Regions from separate parts of the Proteiniborus sp. DW1 genome, predicted to be linked through region 3. Evidence: riboswitches for the same ligand, from Rfam matches in the RefSeq annotation. Region 3 holds a riboswitch; each other region holds the start of a gene.
What was found. Region 3 has a riboswitch for molybdenum cofactor ahead of DW1_RS03200 (NADH-dependent [FeFe] hydrogenase, group A6). Riboswitches for the same ligand answer to the same signal wherever they lie in the genome.
Positions count from the first base shown of each region.

Region 1: linked by a shared signal. The riboswitch ahead of pruA (L-glutamate gamma-semialdehyde dehydrogenase) and the one ahead of DW1_RS03200 (NADH-dependent [FeFe] hydrogenase, group A6) in region 3 are both predicted to bind molybdenum cofactor.
Region 2: linked by a shared signal. The riboswitch ahead of DW1_RS14895 (ABC transporter substrate-binding protein) and the one ahead of DW1_RS03200 (NADH-dependent [FeFe] hydrogenase, group A6) in region 3 are both predicted to bind molybdenum cofactor.

Region 1 is NZ_FMDO01000058.1:17,329-21,950, reverse strand. It holds gene trpB (tryptophan synthase subunit beta) at 24-1,181, shown strand; gene DW1_RS14320 (GNAT family N-acetyltransferase) at 2,007-2,270, shown strand; molybdenum cofactor riboswitch at 2,571-2,691, shown strand; gene pruA (L-glutamate gamma-semialdehyde dehydrogenase) at 2,792-4,417, shown strand.
Region 2 is NZ_FMDO01000062.1:47,082-52,037, forward strand. It holds gene DW1_RS14885 (ATP-binding cassette domain-containing protein) at 1-13, opposite strand, end outside; gene DW1_RS14890 (ABC transporter permease) at 15-704, opposite strand; gene DW1_RS14895 (ABC transporter substrate-binding protein) at 956-1,846, opposite strand; molybdenum cofactor riboswitch at 2,299-2,420, opposite strand; gene fdhD (formate dehydrogenase accessory sulfurtransferase FdhD) at 2,389-3,171, opposite strand; gene DW1_RS14905 (molybdenum cofactor guanylyltransferase) at 3,185-3,787, opposite strand; gene DW1_RS14910 (MogA/MoaB family molybdenum cofactor biosynthesis protein) at 3,797-4,285, opposite strand; gene DW1_RS14915 (ferritin-like domain-containing protein) at 4,288-4,788, opposite strand; gene fdhF (formate dehydrogenase subunit alpha) at 4,796-4,956, opposite strand, start outside.
Region 3 is NZ_FMDO01000013.1:35,559-40,514, forward strand. It holds gene typA (translational GTPase TypA) at 1-1,291, shown strand, start outside; molybdenum cofactor riboswitch at 1,422-1,541, shown strand; gene DW1_RS03200 (NADH-dependent [FeFe] hydrogenase, group A6) at 1,637-3,373, shown strand; gene DW1_RS03205 (ECF transporter S component) at 3,383-3,871, shown strand; gene DW1_RS03210 (calcium/sodium antiporter) at 4,002-4,952, opposite strand.

The DNA.
Region 1 (4,622 bases), on a different contig from region 3:
AAAATATATTAGGAGGAATAAAAATGAAAAGAGAAAATGGATTATTTGGGCAGTATGGAGGAGCTTTTGTCTCAGAGGAATTAAAGTTAGTATTAGATGAGCTAGAAGAAGAGTTTTACAATGCAATGGAGGATGAAGTATTCTTAAAAGAGCTAGACTATTATTTAAGAGAATATGTAGGTAGAGAGAGCCCACTATACTTTGCAGAGAGACTAACAGAAGAGATGAGAGGAGCTAAGATTTATCTAAAAAGAGAAGACTTAAACCATACTGGAGCTCACAAGATTAACAATGCAATGGGACAGGGCCTGCTTGCTAAAAGGATGAGAAAAACAAGAATAATAGGAGAGACAGGTGCAGGACAGCATGGTGTTGCTACAGCTACAGTATGTGCCTTACTTGGATTAGATTGCACCATTTATATGGGTGAAGAAGACACTAAAAGACAAGAATTAAATGTTTTTAGAATGGAAATGCTAGGAGCAAAAGTGGTAGCTGTAAAGGAAGGAAATAGGACACTAAAAGAAGCAGTAGATAGGGCATTAGAGGACTATGTAAAAAATAAAGATTATACCTTTTATCTTCTTGGTTCAGCAGTAGGACCTCATCCATTTCCAATGATAGTAAGGACATTCCAATCAGTAATAGGAAAAGAAGCAAGAAAGCAAATAATAGAAAAAGAAGGCAGATTACCTGACTATGTAGTAGCTTGTGTTGGAGGAGGAAGTAATGCCATAGGGTTATTTTCACCATTTTACAATGATAAAGAAGTAAAAATGGTAGGAGTAGAGCCAGCTGGAAGAGGAATTGATACAAAGGAACATGCAGCTAGTATAAGTAGAGGTAATGTGGGTGTAATACATGGTTTTAAAAGCTACTTACTAAAGCATAATACGCATTCTATCGCAGCAGGACTAGATTATCCAGGAGTAGGACCAGAGCATAGCTACTACAGTGATATAAAAAGAGCTGAATACAAATCCGTAACTGATGAAGAAGCCTTAAATGCATTCTTTAAATTATCGAAAACTGAGGGGATAATACCAGCCTTAGAAAGCTCCCATGCCATAGCCTATGGAATGAAGTTAGCTAAAAATCTAAGTAAAGATAAGGTTATAATAATTAATTTATCTGGTAGAGGAGATAAGGATGTAGCACAAATAAAAGATATGATGAGATGAAGATAGAAGCCTTTCTTTTTAGTTGTATAGACTAAAGAGAGAGGCTTTTTAGAAAAAATTTATTTCTTTTAGTTTTCTCTTTTCGCTTTTTAGTTATTCGTCTAAATTACCCCCTAAGATGCAATAATATAATATTTTAATCATTCATTACTACATCTTTAAGATATTCATTTGAAAAGATTCGCTAATCGAAGCTATAAGGGGATTGTATTATTGCTCTTTATAAAAGTATTGGCCAAGGAGTTTGAACTAATAAAAAGTAAAGGATAAATCAGTGGTAATATTAGCTAAATTATTATATAATTTAGCTAATATTATAAAAATAGAAACAATAATTTCTATTTTTGGATGTAGATTTATGAGAAAGCTAATATTTTTATGTATATTTATTTTATTATATTATATATATGGTTTGTAACAACCTAAAGAGGTCCTCCTATTAAAGTTACTCTTTAAGACTTAAATAATGAGGGAGGATATTTTGATGAAGAAAGTTTTAACAAATAATAAACTATTTGATTACTTAAATAATGAGGTAAGTGAAAAATTTGAAGGATGATGTTTTTATATTTAGAATCGATTAGAAGAATGCAAGAGTTTCCACTGAGTTGGAATGATAGAAGCGATGATATAACTAAATTTTTGAATGAAGAAAAATGAGATGATCAAAAAAGTTATAATGAGACAGATATAAGTATACGATAACTAAGTAGAATATTAGAGATGAGGAAGATAATAATCGAGAAGAGCGCAAAGCAAGACGGATGAAACGTCCCCTTGTCCCAAAGCAAGACGGATGAAACGTCCCCTTGTCCCAAAATTTCAATGAATGGAAAGCCTTCAATGGGAACTGTCATCGAAGATAAAAATAGTATACCGCCAAATTCAAGTTTGAAGAATAAGAGATACAGTTTAATATCTATAAATAGTCAAGATATTGGAATTATTGATTATATAATGAGTTATCCAGATGAAGATGCAGTATATATAGGATTATTATTAATTCATGGAGACTTTCATAGACAAGGATATGGAAAAGCATTCATAGAAGAATTTATAGTTAACATGCAAAAAAAAAGGATACTCTAGAATAAGACTAGGTGTGTTAAAGCAAAACGAAAGTGGATTTAAATTTTGGACCAAAATCGGATTCAAAGTAGTAAAAGAAGTAGTTAGTTCAATTCATCCTGAAAAAAACTGGGAGATTAAAGTGATGGAAAAAACAATATAAAGGAAATATCTAGGGCTGTAGACTGAACAAAAACTATGCCTGTCCTTTAAGCTATAAAAAGTTGAATTTGTCCCTAAAACGGCATATAATATTTATGGAATTATTTATTTTCTGAAAATTTAGAATTGCCACAACTATAGTGTGTCTAGACAAGTTTATATTGAAAGTTTCTTCGAGTCTCTTGTTCCAAGAGGTTCTACCTATGAACAAAAGACTGTTAGGGTAAAGTTGGAAGCAGCTTTGCCTCCCAGTTTGGAAAGAAGGGAACGTAGTTGAAACAAACTAAACAATATATTGATTTAGTTTGTTTGCTATGATCAAGGATACCTTCTTTTAAAACTTTGATGATATTCAAAACATTATTAAAAGGAGGATTTTTATGTCTAACAGCTGTTTTAAGGTAAAAAAGCCAGAAAATGAACCTGTTCTAACCTATGACAAAGAAAGTTCTGAAAGAATGAACCTCAAGTTAAAAATCTCTGAACTTAAACAGAAGCATTATGAAATTCCTTTAATAATAGGAGGAAAGGAAGTACATACGGGTCAAACTCAAGAATGCATCATTCCCCACAACAAAAATCATGTTCTTGCAACTTATCATATGGCGGGAGAAAAGGAAGTAAAATTAGCAATTGAAGCAGCTTTGGAAGCTAAAAGAGAATGGTCTAAAATGCCATGGCAGCATAGGGCATCAATTTTTTTAAAAGCCGCTGAGTTGCTAGCAGGACCTTGGAGAACTACTTTAAATGCAGCAACTATGCTAGGACAAAGTAAAACAGCTCATCAGGCTGAAATTGACTCTGCTTGTGAATTGATAGATTTTCTTAGATTTAATGTGTATTATATGTCAGAAATCTACAGTGAGCAAATAATCTCCACAAATGAGAGCTGGAATAGAATGGAGTACAGACCTCTTGAGGGATTTGTTTTTGCAGTAACCCCTTTTAATTTCACTGCTATAGGTGGAAACTTATCTATATCTCCTGCTTTAATGGGAAATACAGTTGTATGGAAACCATCAGGTTCAGCTGTGTATTCTAACTATTTCTTTATGAAACTACTACAGGAGGCAGGTTTACCTGATGGAGTGATAAACTTTATTCCTGGCTCAGGAAGCTTAATTGGAGATATAGTATTTAATAGTGAATGGCTTGGAGGAGTTCATTTTACAGGTTCTACAGAAGTATTTAATGGAATGTGGAAAACAGTAGGTGCAAATATAGATAAATATAGATCTTATCCTAGGCTTGTTGGGGAGACAGGTGGAAAGGACTTTGTATTTGCTCACAAAGATGCAGATGTTGATAAGCTAGTTACTGCTTTAATAAGAGGTGCTTTTGAATATCAAGGGCAAAAGTGTTCAGCTGCTTCTCGAGCATATATACCTGAAAGCCTGTGGAACGAGGTAAAGGAAAAATTGATTAGCGAGGTTGAGACTATTAAAGTAGGAGATGTAGAAGACTTTACTAATTTTATGGGTGCTGTTATAGATAAAAAATCCTTTGATAAAATTAAAGGATATATTGAGTATGCTAATAATTCTAATGAAGCTGAAATAATCGTGGGAGGAAATTGTGATGATACTATAGGGTATTTTATAGAACCGACAATTATAGCTACTAAAAATCCATTCTTTAAAACAATGACGGAAGAAATCTTTGGACCTGTACTTACGATATATGTGTATGAGGATAATAAATTTGAAGAAACCCTTAATATCTGTAATGAATCTACCGTTTATGGACTAACTGGGTCAATATTTTCTCAGAATAGAAAAGCTATAGTTGAAATGGAGAATATACTTGAATATGCGGCAGGCAATTTATATATAAATGATAAGCCTACAGGAGCAGTTGTAGGTCAGCAACCATTTGGTGGAGGAAGAGCTTCAGGAACAAATGATAAGGCTGGAAGTAAACTAAATCTGCTTAGATGGGTAAGTCCTAGAGTGATAAAGGAAACTTTTAATGCACCTGGTAGTTATAGATATTCGTTTATGGAATAATTGTTGCTATGAATCGTAAAGCAAGGGGACGGGGTTATTGCTTTTTCATTATGATCAGTCCGGAGTCTATTAGAAGCAGTCAGATATGTTAAACTTGTGTGAATAACTAGAATATAATATGCAAATAATATAATCTTAAAATAGGCCAAAAGTTATGAAGAAAAAAATAAATGATTTAATTAGGAAAATAAGGCTTTTATTGCGG
Region 2 (4,956 bases), on a different contig from region 3:
TAGATACTTTCAAATTAATCCTCTCCTTGATAGGAGTATATTATGCTATTTACCCCAAAAGAAATTATTAAAAGCACAATTCCTAAAGCTATTGCCATAGGATAATCTCCCATAGAATTCATCATTGAAATAGTTGTTGTAATAACTCTTGTATGGTTTTTTATATTTCCTCCAACTATCATAACTGCTCCAACCTCAGATATGGCTCTTGAAAAAGCTGTTGCAATATTAACTAAGATATCTACTTTTAGTTCTTTTATTATAAGTATTATTATATCAAGCTTCCCTGCACCTAAAGTTTTTCCTACCTTTTCAATAGTCTTTCCACGGTTTTTTGAAAGACTGTATGTTAGCCCAATTATTAGAGGAGTTACTAATAATGTTTGAGCAATTATCATAGCTGTAGGAGTATATAGTAAGTCAAGAAATCCTAATGGCCCCTTTCTTGAAAGTAATATAGCAACTACCAATCCCACTATTACTGAAGGAACACTCATCATTGTGTATACTAATCTTGAAAATAGGCGTTTACCTTTAAACTCCTTTATTCCTAAATAAATACCTAAGGGTATAGATATTATTGAAGAAAGAATAGTAGATAAAGAGGATACAAATAATGATAATAATATTATCTTATATACTTCTTTATCTAAACTTATTAGTAAGTATCCTGCTTCTTTAAAACCATTTAAAATATAGTCCATTTAATTCTCCCCTTTGTAAAAATCCTAGCATAGCATTGTTTGCTACATACCATTGCACTTTCCTTGAGCTATGCAGTTCCGACTCTAAGCTAGGCAAGCATGAATCCCTAAAATAATTATTATAGAAAAATAGCCGCATGCTGCCAGTGAGGCTAAGCATGCAGCTAGTATAACTTCTTATAGCTCTTAATTATACTACTTGAGTAAATAACTTTTATATTATTTTAGCTTATAATATATGATTTCAATTTTTACTTTCCATTAGGTACGAATAATGGCATTCCATACTTATCTACACCAAATTCACCTATTAGTTTTTGTCCTTTTTCAGACAACATCCAATCCATAAATGCTTTTGCTCCCTCAGCATTTATTTTATCACTTTTTTCTGGGTTTACTGGTATTATACCATATTGATTAAATAAATTCTCGTCTTTTTCTATTATTATATCAAGATCTAATGTATCTCTTAAGCTAAGATAAGTTGCTCTATCTGTTAATGTATAACCTTGTTTTTCTGAAGCTATTTTCAATACATCGCCCATTCCACTACCTGCTGATAAGTACCAATCTCCTTGTGGTTCTATGCCAGCTGTTTTCCATATTTCTAATTCTTTCTTATGAGTACCTGAATCGTCACCTCTTGAAACAAATTTAGCTTGGTTTTCAGAGATAGTAGTTAAACCTGTAAGAATATCATTTGGTGAATTTTCCTTTAACTTTAGAGGATCGTCTTTTGGTCCAACTAGTATAAAATCATTATACATTACATCATGTCTTTCAGTACCATGACCTTCTTTAACAAACTCTTCTTCTGATGCTTTAGCATGTACAAGTAGTATATCTGCATCTCCATCTTTCCCCATTTGAAGAGCTTTACCAGTTCCTACTGCTATAACCTTAACTTCTATACCTGTATCTTCAGTAAATTTAGGAAGCAAATAATCTAAAAGTTTACTATCTTGTGTACTAGTAGTTGTAGAAAGTATAATACTTCCACCTAATTTTTCTTCGTTATCATTTCTATTGCCATTAGATTGATCTACGGAATTTTCAGGTTGATCTGTAGATTTAGGTGTACATCCAACTAATAAAGAAAATACAAGTAAGATACTTAAAGAAATTAACAAAAACTTTTTCATGAGTATTTTTTCCTCCTTTTATTATGTAGTTTTTTTAACCGCAATTTCCGAATGCAAATTTATTTGTGACTACCCTCCATAAATTCGGTGATTGGGATATTTGACCTGCTAATCACTTCCTGATAAAAGAATTCAACAAGTAGGGATAAGTCGTTTACCGCAATCTCATAATTTAAATTTATTGGCTCGCTATCACTCGCATAAATTTGATTCTCCTTGCGTTTGACCTACCTACGATTCTTTTAAAAAGGCATTCAAATCAATCGAGTTAGGTCATTAGCAGTCAAATAACTAAATCTGCTAACTCCCTTCGGTCGTTCAAACTTGGTGCTTGATACATTTGACCTACCAGCAATTTCTCGATTAAAGCATTCGAAAAGTTAGGTTAGATCATAAAAAAAGACAGTCCCAAAAAGGACTGTTTTAAACTAGTGGCAAAACATTAAATTTTACCAACAGGTTAAAACTTTCCTTTCCAAATACGGGAGGCACAAGAATTTCTCCTTATACCCATCGGCTAGACTTCATGGTCAACATTGACTTTAGAAGTTTAAGCTCGGAAAATTTGAGTAGATATTCATTTTTTCTCCTCTGGCAAAGCCTATGAGGGTTATATTTAATTCTCTTGCTAATTCTACTGCAAGACTAGTAGGAGCTGCTCTAGATACTAGTATAGGAATTTCTCTTTTTGCAGTCTTTATAAGCATTTCAGACGATATCCTTCCACTAACTAGAAGTATCTTGTCTGTTAAGGGGATATCCTCCACTAATGCTCTTCCTAGTACCTTATCTAATGCATTATGTCTTCCTATGTCTTCTTCAAAGATAAGTATATCATTAAAGCTACATAGGGCACAACTATGAACCCCTCCTGTATTTAAAAAAAGCTCTGAGTTTTTACTAAAGGCTTTTACAAGGTTCTTTATTTCATCTAAGGTTATAGTTAAGTAATTATTTATCTTCTTAGACTTAAAGGAATCTAATACATTATAAAACAGTGTACCCTTACCACAGCCTGATGTAATAGTTCTTTTCCCATACAGTTTTTCTATTAATGAGCTTTTATTTTTTAACTCAACATAAGAAAGACCTTTTTCTTCGTCTATTTTTAGATTAACAATGTCTGAAGTAGAACTTATAAAACCTTCTGAATAAAGAAAACCTACAGTCAAATATTTAAGAGATTTTGGACTACATAGTAGTGTTATAAATTCTTCATCATTTATAAATATAGTAAAAGGATATTCTGAAACTACTATGTCTTCTTCTTTTAATATATTGTCACCCTTCACTCTTATTATATCTACTTTTTTTGTATCATTCATAGGATTTACCTCTTTATTCATTAGCAATTTTAATCAAATAGTTATTTAAGTCTTCCTTTGTATTGAGATTCAAAAACATATCCCAATTAGGACTAAACCTTCTAGCCTCTTCTTCACTTATATAGTATACATCCACCTTCTCTAATAGTGAATTAATAGATCTATTACCACTAAAAAGATGCTTCTCTATTTCAATTTTGAGTTTTTTAGAATAAAAAGCATTAAAAGGCTCTATCCAACTACCAAATCTAGTAATACAAGCAGAAGTATCTATGCATCTAATACTATTCTTCATATATCTTATATAATCAAAATTTATATTAGGCATGTCACATGCTAGAAAGTAGGAAAATTCATTTGAAGCCATGGTTAATCCTGCATGTATGCCGCTTAACGGGCCTCTTCCGACTATTATGTCACTAATTATCTTATCCCCAAGCCCCTTATAGCACTCAGGTCTATTAGTTACTATAATAATCTCATCAAACTCCTGGTTGAGTTTCATTATGAGACTATCCATAAGTCTTCTTTCATTAATTTTCAGTAGTTGCTTATCAAAGCCCATTCTAGAACTTTTACCACCTGCTAGTATGACAGCAGTACCAAACTTCTTCATATATATCACCTATCTAGCACATTCACCTGTTTTACCTGTTAATATCTCAAGACCATGATGTATACTATCAATAATATATTCTAAAGATTCTCTTACAGCCTTTGGACTTCCAGGCAAATTAACTATAAGTGTCTCTTTTCGTATTCCTGATGCTGCCCTTGATAGCATAGCTCTTGGTGTAATACTCAAACTATAGTATCTAATGGCTTCTGATATTCCTGGAGCCATTCTATCACATACCTTAATAGTTGCTTCTGGAGTTACATCTCTTTTACTAAATCCAGTACCACCTGTAGTTAATATTAAATCTAGCTTCAGTTCATCTGACATATGAACCATTTCTCTTGATATACTGTCCTCATCGTCTGGAAGAATAACATACCTCTCAACAGTATACCCCTTTTTCTCCAAAATATCAGAAATAACCTTACCACTTAAATCTTCTCTTTCACCTTTTGAGCCTTTATCACTGGCTGTAATTATTCCAACTCTAAACATTTTTATCCTCCCCAAGGAAGATTCATATATTCCTTCATTCTTCTGTCATATTCAGATTTGAATAATCTTTCATGACCATCTTCCCACTCAGCTAATTTATTGAATAAAGTTTTTGCTACTTCATCGTCAGCACTTTCTGCTGCTTTTCTATAGAATTCCGCATAATCTCTTTCAATTAAATAAGCCATCCTTAGCACAGTTAAATCTGGAATATCAGATTCCATTAAAGTCTCAGCTATATGTTCAGACTTTTCTCTAGACTCAAAAATATTTTTTTCATCTCTATTAAAGCCCTCTGACTTAATATTAAATGAGTCTGTTTCAAGATATTCCTCTAATTGTTCTTTTATGAAGTTGTAGTGCTCCATTTCTACATCTGCTAAATCTAAAAATAGCTTTCTTGTAGTTGGATTATTAAACTTTTCTGCTTTTTCTTTGAAAAAATTATATCCATCAAGCTCCATTTGCATAGCATATTTCATTATTTGCTCATACTTTTTCATAGACATCTCAGCTCCCTATCTTTTGAATTTTAACAGCAGCCACTTTAAGCTCTGGTATTTTTGCTATTGAATCTAGTTTACTATTAGTTAGGTAGTTAGCAGCACCTTCAGCAAAGTGGAATGGCATAAATAGTACATTTTCTTCTATTATATCAGTTACCTTTGCTG
Region 3 (4,956 bases):
TATGAATGAACAAAAAGACAATATGGAAGATTTATTTGAAACCATAATAAAATACATCCCAGCTCCAGAAGGAGAGAGAGATGAGCCTCTTCAAGTTCTAATATCTACAATAGACTATAACGAGTATGTGGGTAGAATAGGTATTGGAAAGGTTGAAAGGGGAAGCATTAAAGTAAATGAGCCAGCTGTGATAGTGAATTATTTAGAACCAGAGGTTCAGAAAAAAGTAAAAATAACCAAGATATACGAGTTCGAGGGACTTAATAGAGTAGAAGTAGATAGTGCTGAAATAGGAAGCATAATAGCAGTATCTGGTGTAGAAGGAATACACATAGGGGACACTATATGTGCACCAGAAAGACCAGAGCCACTTCCTTTTGTTAAGATATCTGAACCAACTATTGCAATGACATTTTCAGTTAATAACAGTCCTTTTGCTGGTCAAGAAGGAAAATTCGTGACATCCAGACAGGTTAGAGAAAGACTTTTTAAGGAGCTTAATACAGATGTAAGCTTAAGAGTAGAAGAAACTGAATCAACAGATTCATTTAAGGTATCAGGAAGAGGAGAACTTCATCTCTCAATATTAATAGAGACTATGAGAAGAGAAGGATACGAATTTCAAGTCTCAAAGCCAGAGGTTTTATTTAAAACTATAGATGGAAAAAAACATGAACCTATTGAAAAAGTTATTATAGATGTGCCTGAAGAATACGTAGGTTCAGTTATAGAAAAGCTAGGCCAGAGAAAAGGTGAACTGATTACTATGACTCAACCTAGTGGAGGCTATACTAGATTAGAGTTTATGATACCAGCTAGAGGCTTAATTGGTTATCGCTCAGAGTTCATGACAGATACTAGAGGTAATGGAATATTGAATTCAGTATTTGAAGGATATCAGCCATATAAAGGAGATATACCTAGAAGACCACAAGGTTCACTAGTAGCCTTTGAATCTGGAGAAGCAGTGACATATGGGTTGTATGCAGCCCAAGAAAGAGGAATACTATTCATTACACCAGGAACCAAGGTATATGAAGGTATGGTAGTAGGGCAAAATGCAAAATCAGGGGATATAGAAGTGAATGTATGTAAGAGAAAACAGCTTACAAATACGAGAGCATCAGGTTCAGATGATGCACTAAGACTTTCACCACCTAAGATTATGAGTCTTGAAGAAGCACTAGAATTCATAGAAGATGATGAACTACTAGAGATTACTCCTGAAAACATTAGAGTAAGAAAAAGTATACTTGACCATAATCTAAGGTATAAATCTAAGAAAAAATAGATAGAAAGCCATAGTTGAAATTATTCTAGCTATGGCTTTTTTATTTTTCGATTTTTTAATTTTTTAAGAAAAATGATAAAATTTAGAAATAAAGTTGACAAAAGAATAACATTGAAATAGAATTTTTTTAGAAATAGAATAACTCCGAGTTTATAATCCTAAAGACAAGAGTCAATGGATATAAGCCTATGGGTATGAATAGAAATGTTCATGCCTCCCGTGTTTGGAAAGGAGGATTTTTTACCGACATCATATAGACGTATCGGTTTTTTACCATGCGAAAAAAACTCATTTTATAAGGAGTTTTCTGTTTTTTTAATATAAATGATGAAGGGGAGTGTTATTGTGGAAATGGTTAACTTAACAATCAATGGCATAAAAACTCAAGTGCCAAAAGGTATTACAGTCCTAGAAGCAGCTAGGGGATTGAATATTCACATTCCTACTCTATGTTTTTTAAAAGAAATAAACGAAGTAGGCTCTTGTAGAATGTGCGTTGTAGAGGTAAAGGGGGCTAGAGCTCTACAGGCATCATGTCTTCTTCAAGTTCAAGAAGGTATGGAAGTATGGACTGCTTCAAAGAAGGTGAGAGAGGCCAGAGCAACTATTCTTGAACTTATTTTGGCACGTCATGATAGAGAATGCCTTACTTGTTCACGAAATCTAAACTGTGAACTTCAAAAGCTTTCAGAAGAAATGGGTATAGGTGAGATAAGTTATCAAAATAATAACAAGACACATACTGTAGATCAGGCCTCACCAGCAATAGTTAGGGACCAAAACAAATGTATACTTTGTGGAAGATGTGTAAGTGTATGCAAGAATGTGCAAGGAACAGGAGTTATAGATTTTGGGGGAAGAGGAGTTAGAACAGTAGTAACTACTCCTTTTGAAAAAAGTTTATCAGAGTTAGCATGTATTAATTGTGGACAGTGTATAAAGGTTTGTCCAGTTGGTGCATTAAGAGAAAAAGACGATAGAGATAGAGTGTGGGAAGCTCTTGAAGATAATGAAAAATACGTTATTGTTCAAACTGCTCCAGCAGTGAGAGTTGCTTTAGGTGAGGAATTTGGTATGCCTATTGGAACCAATGTAGAAGGCAAAATGGTGACAGCTCTTAGAAGATTGGGATTTGATAGAGTGTTTGATACAGATTTTGCAGCAGATTTGACAATTATTGAGGAAGGTACAGAACTTATAGGAAGATTAAAGAATGGTGGAAAACTTCCTATGATTACTTCCTGTTCGCCTGGATGGATTAAATATTGTGAACATTTTCATAATGATTTTTTAGATAATTTATCTAGCTGTAAATCACCCCATCAAATGCTAGGGGCATTAACTAAGTCATATTATGCAGAAAAAATGGGAATAGATCCGAAGAAAATTTTTGTAGTATCTGTAATGCCTTGTACAGCTAAAAAGTATGAATCTGCACGTGAAGAGCTATCTGTAGATGGACTCAGAGATGTAGATGCAGTTATTACAACTAGAGAATTAGCTAAGATGATAAAGGAAGCCAGAATAGATTTTGCATCCTTAGAAGAACAACAGTTTGATAAGGTTATGGGAGAATCTACTGGAGCAGCTGTGATATTTGGAACCACTGGAGGTGTTATGGAAGCAGCTCTAAGGACTGTTGCAGATATATTATCTAATCAAGACTTAAAAGAGATAGACTATACGCCTGTTAGAGGATTAGAAGGAATCAAAGAAGCTACTGTTAGAATAGGAAACCTTGATGTGAAAGTAGCTGTTGCACATGGCACAGGGAATGCAAGCAAACTTTTAGGTAAGGTGAGAAAAGGTGAAGCTGATTATCATTTTATTGAAGTAATGGGATGTCAAGGTGGATGTATAAATGGTGGAGGACAGCCAATTATAATGGATAAGGATAAAACTGAAGAAGTATGTAAGCTAAGAGCACAAGGCCTATATAATATTGATAAAGAAATGCCTTTAAGAAAGTCTCATACTAATCCAGAAATAAAAGCATTATATGAAGAATACCTTGGAGAAGCTAATGGACATAAGGCTCATAAGCTATTACATACTCACTATATAAAAAGAGCAAAGATTTAGGTGGGAAAAGTGGATGTAAAAGTTAGAACCCTAACAAAAGCGGCTTTATTGCTTGCAATTGCTTTAGTATTTCAGTTCGTTAAAATGGGACAGTTAATAACTGGCTCAGGAATAAACGCAGTACTAATTTTAGCAGCTCACATATGTGGATTACCTTGGGCTATAGCTATTGGATTTACCACTCCATTTATGGCTGTAGTATTAGGAGTTCAACCTCCTGCAATGATTATAGTTGTCCCATTTATTGTAGCAGGAAATATTATTTATGCTACGGCATACGGTCTAATAAGAAAAAGAAGTAAGATAATAGGAATCATAGTTGCAGCTCTTATAAAGTTTGGACTATTATACTCTGCTGTGAATTTTATTTTGACAGTAAAGCCTCCAATAAAAGCCGCGCTAAGCTTTCCACAGCTTATAACTGCTTTAGTAGGTGGTACGTTAGCACTTGTTATTATACAGGTTATAGAACGAATAAAAAACCATCAGCCAACTTAATATAATTAACTTGATTAATAGGATTAGCTTTGCATCTACTCGGATGTATAGCTAATCTTATTTAATTATTGAGCATGAAGGCTTTTACTAACCTTTTATTCAAGTAAAACTAATATTTTGGTAGAAGTTTTTAACCTAAATAAAAACCATATAAAAACACTAAATATATAACATAGATTACTAATAAAACTATACCTTGGACTCTATAAGTCTTCTTTTTAATAAATGAGGGGATTATTAAAATTGACACTATTATAAGAGCAGCAGGAAAATCCAATAATATATTTTGTTTTAAAACCTTAAGTGGTGCTACAAAAGCAGATACTCCAATGACCATAGTGATGTTCATGATGTTTGATCCTACTATATTGCCTATTGCCATATTAGTATGACCTTTTTTAATAGTGGTTATTGCCGTCGCCAATTCAGGCAAAGATGTGCCTAGTGCAATTATTGACAGGGCTATAACTGATTCAGGAACACCTATGCTCCTTGCAATTACTACACCACTATGTACCAATAGTTCTGCACCTCCAAATATAGTCAATGCACCAACTACAAAAAGTACTCCAATTCTTAATTTCATTTTAGGCTCTAAATCAAGCTTATGGCTAGTAGTTTTTTTTTCTATTCTATTTTTTAGAATAAAAAAATCTAAAATTACATAGATAATTAGCATGGCAATAAGAACTAATGAATCTGACTTATCTATTACTCTATCCAGTGCTAGGTATGACATTATAATTAAATATAGCGACAAAAGAATTGATTTTAACCTAAAGAAGTTGCTAGTTATTTTACTTGGGCTTATAACACAGATAAGTGCAAGTATTAATCCAGTATTGCAAATAATTGAACCTACTGCATTGCCAATACTCATAGTTGTAAATCCATCTTTGGCTGCTGATATAGAAACAATAGATTCAGGCAATGTAGTAGCTAAGCTTACAATAGTGGCTCCAATAAGCACCTCTGGAAGTCCTGAAGCCCTAGCTAGGGTAATTGCAGAATCAGTAAACCAATCACCGCCTTTAATAATCAACAATAGTCCTATAGAAAAAAGCAAGATAGCATATATCAAATGA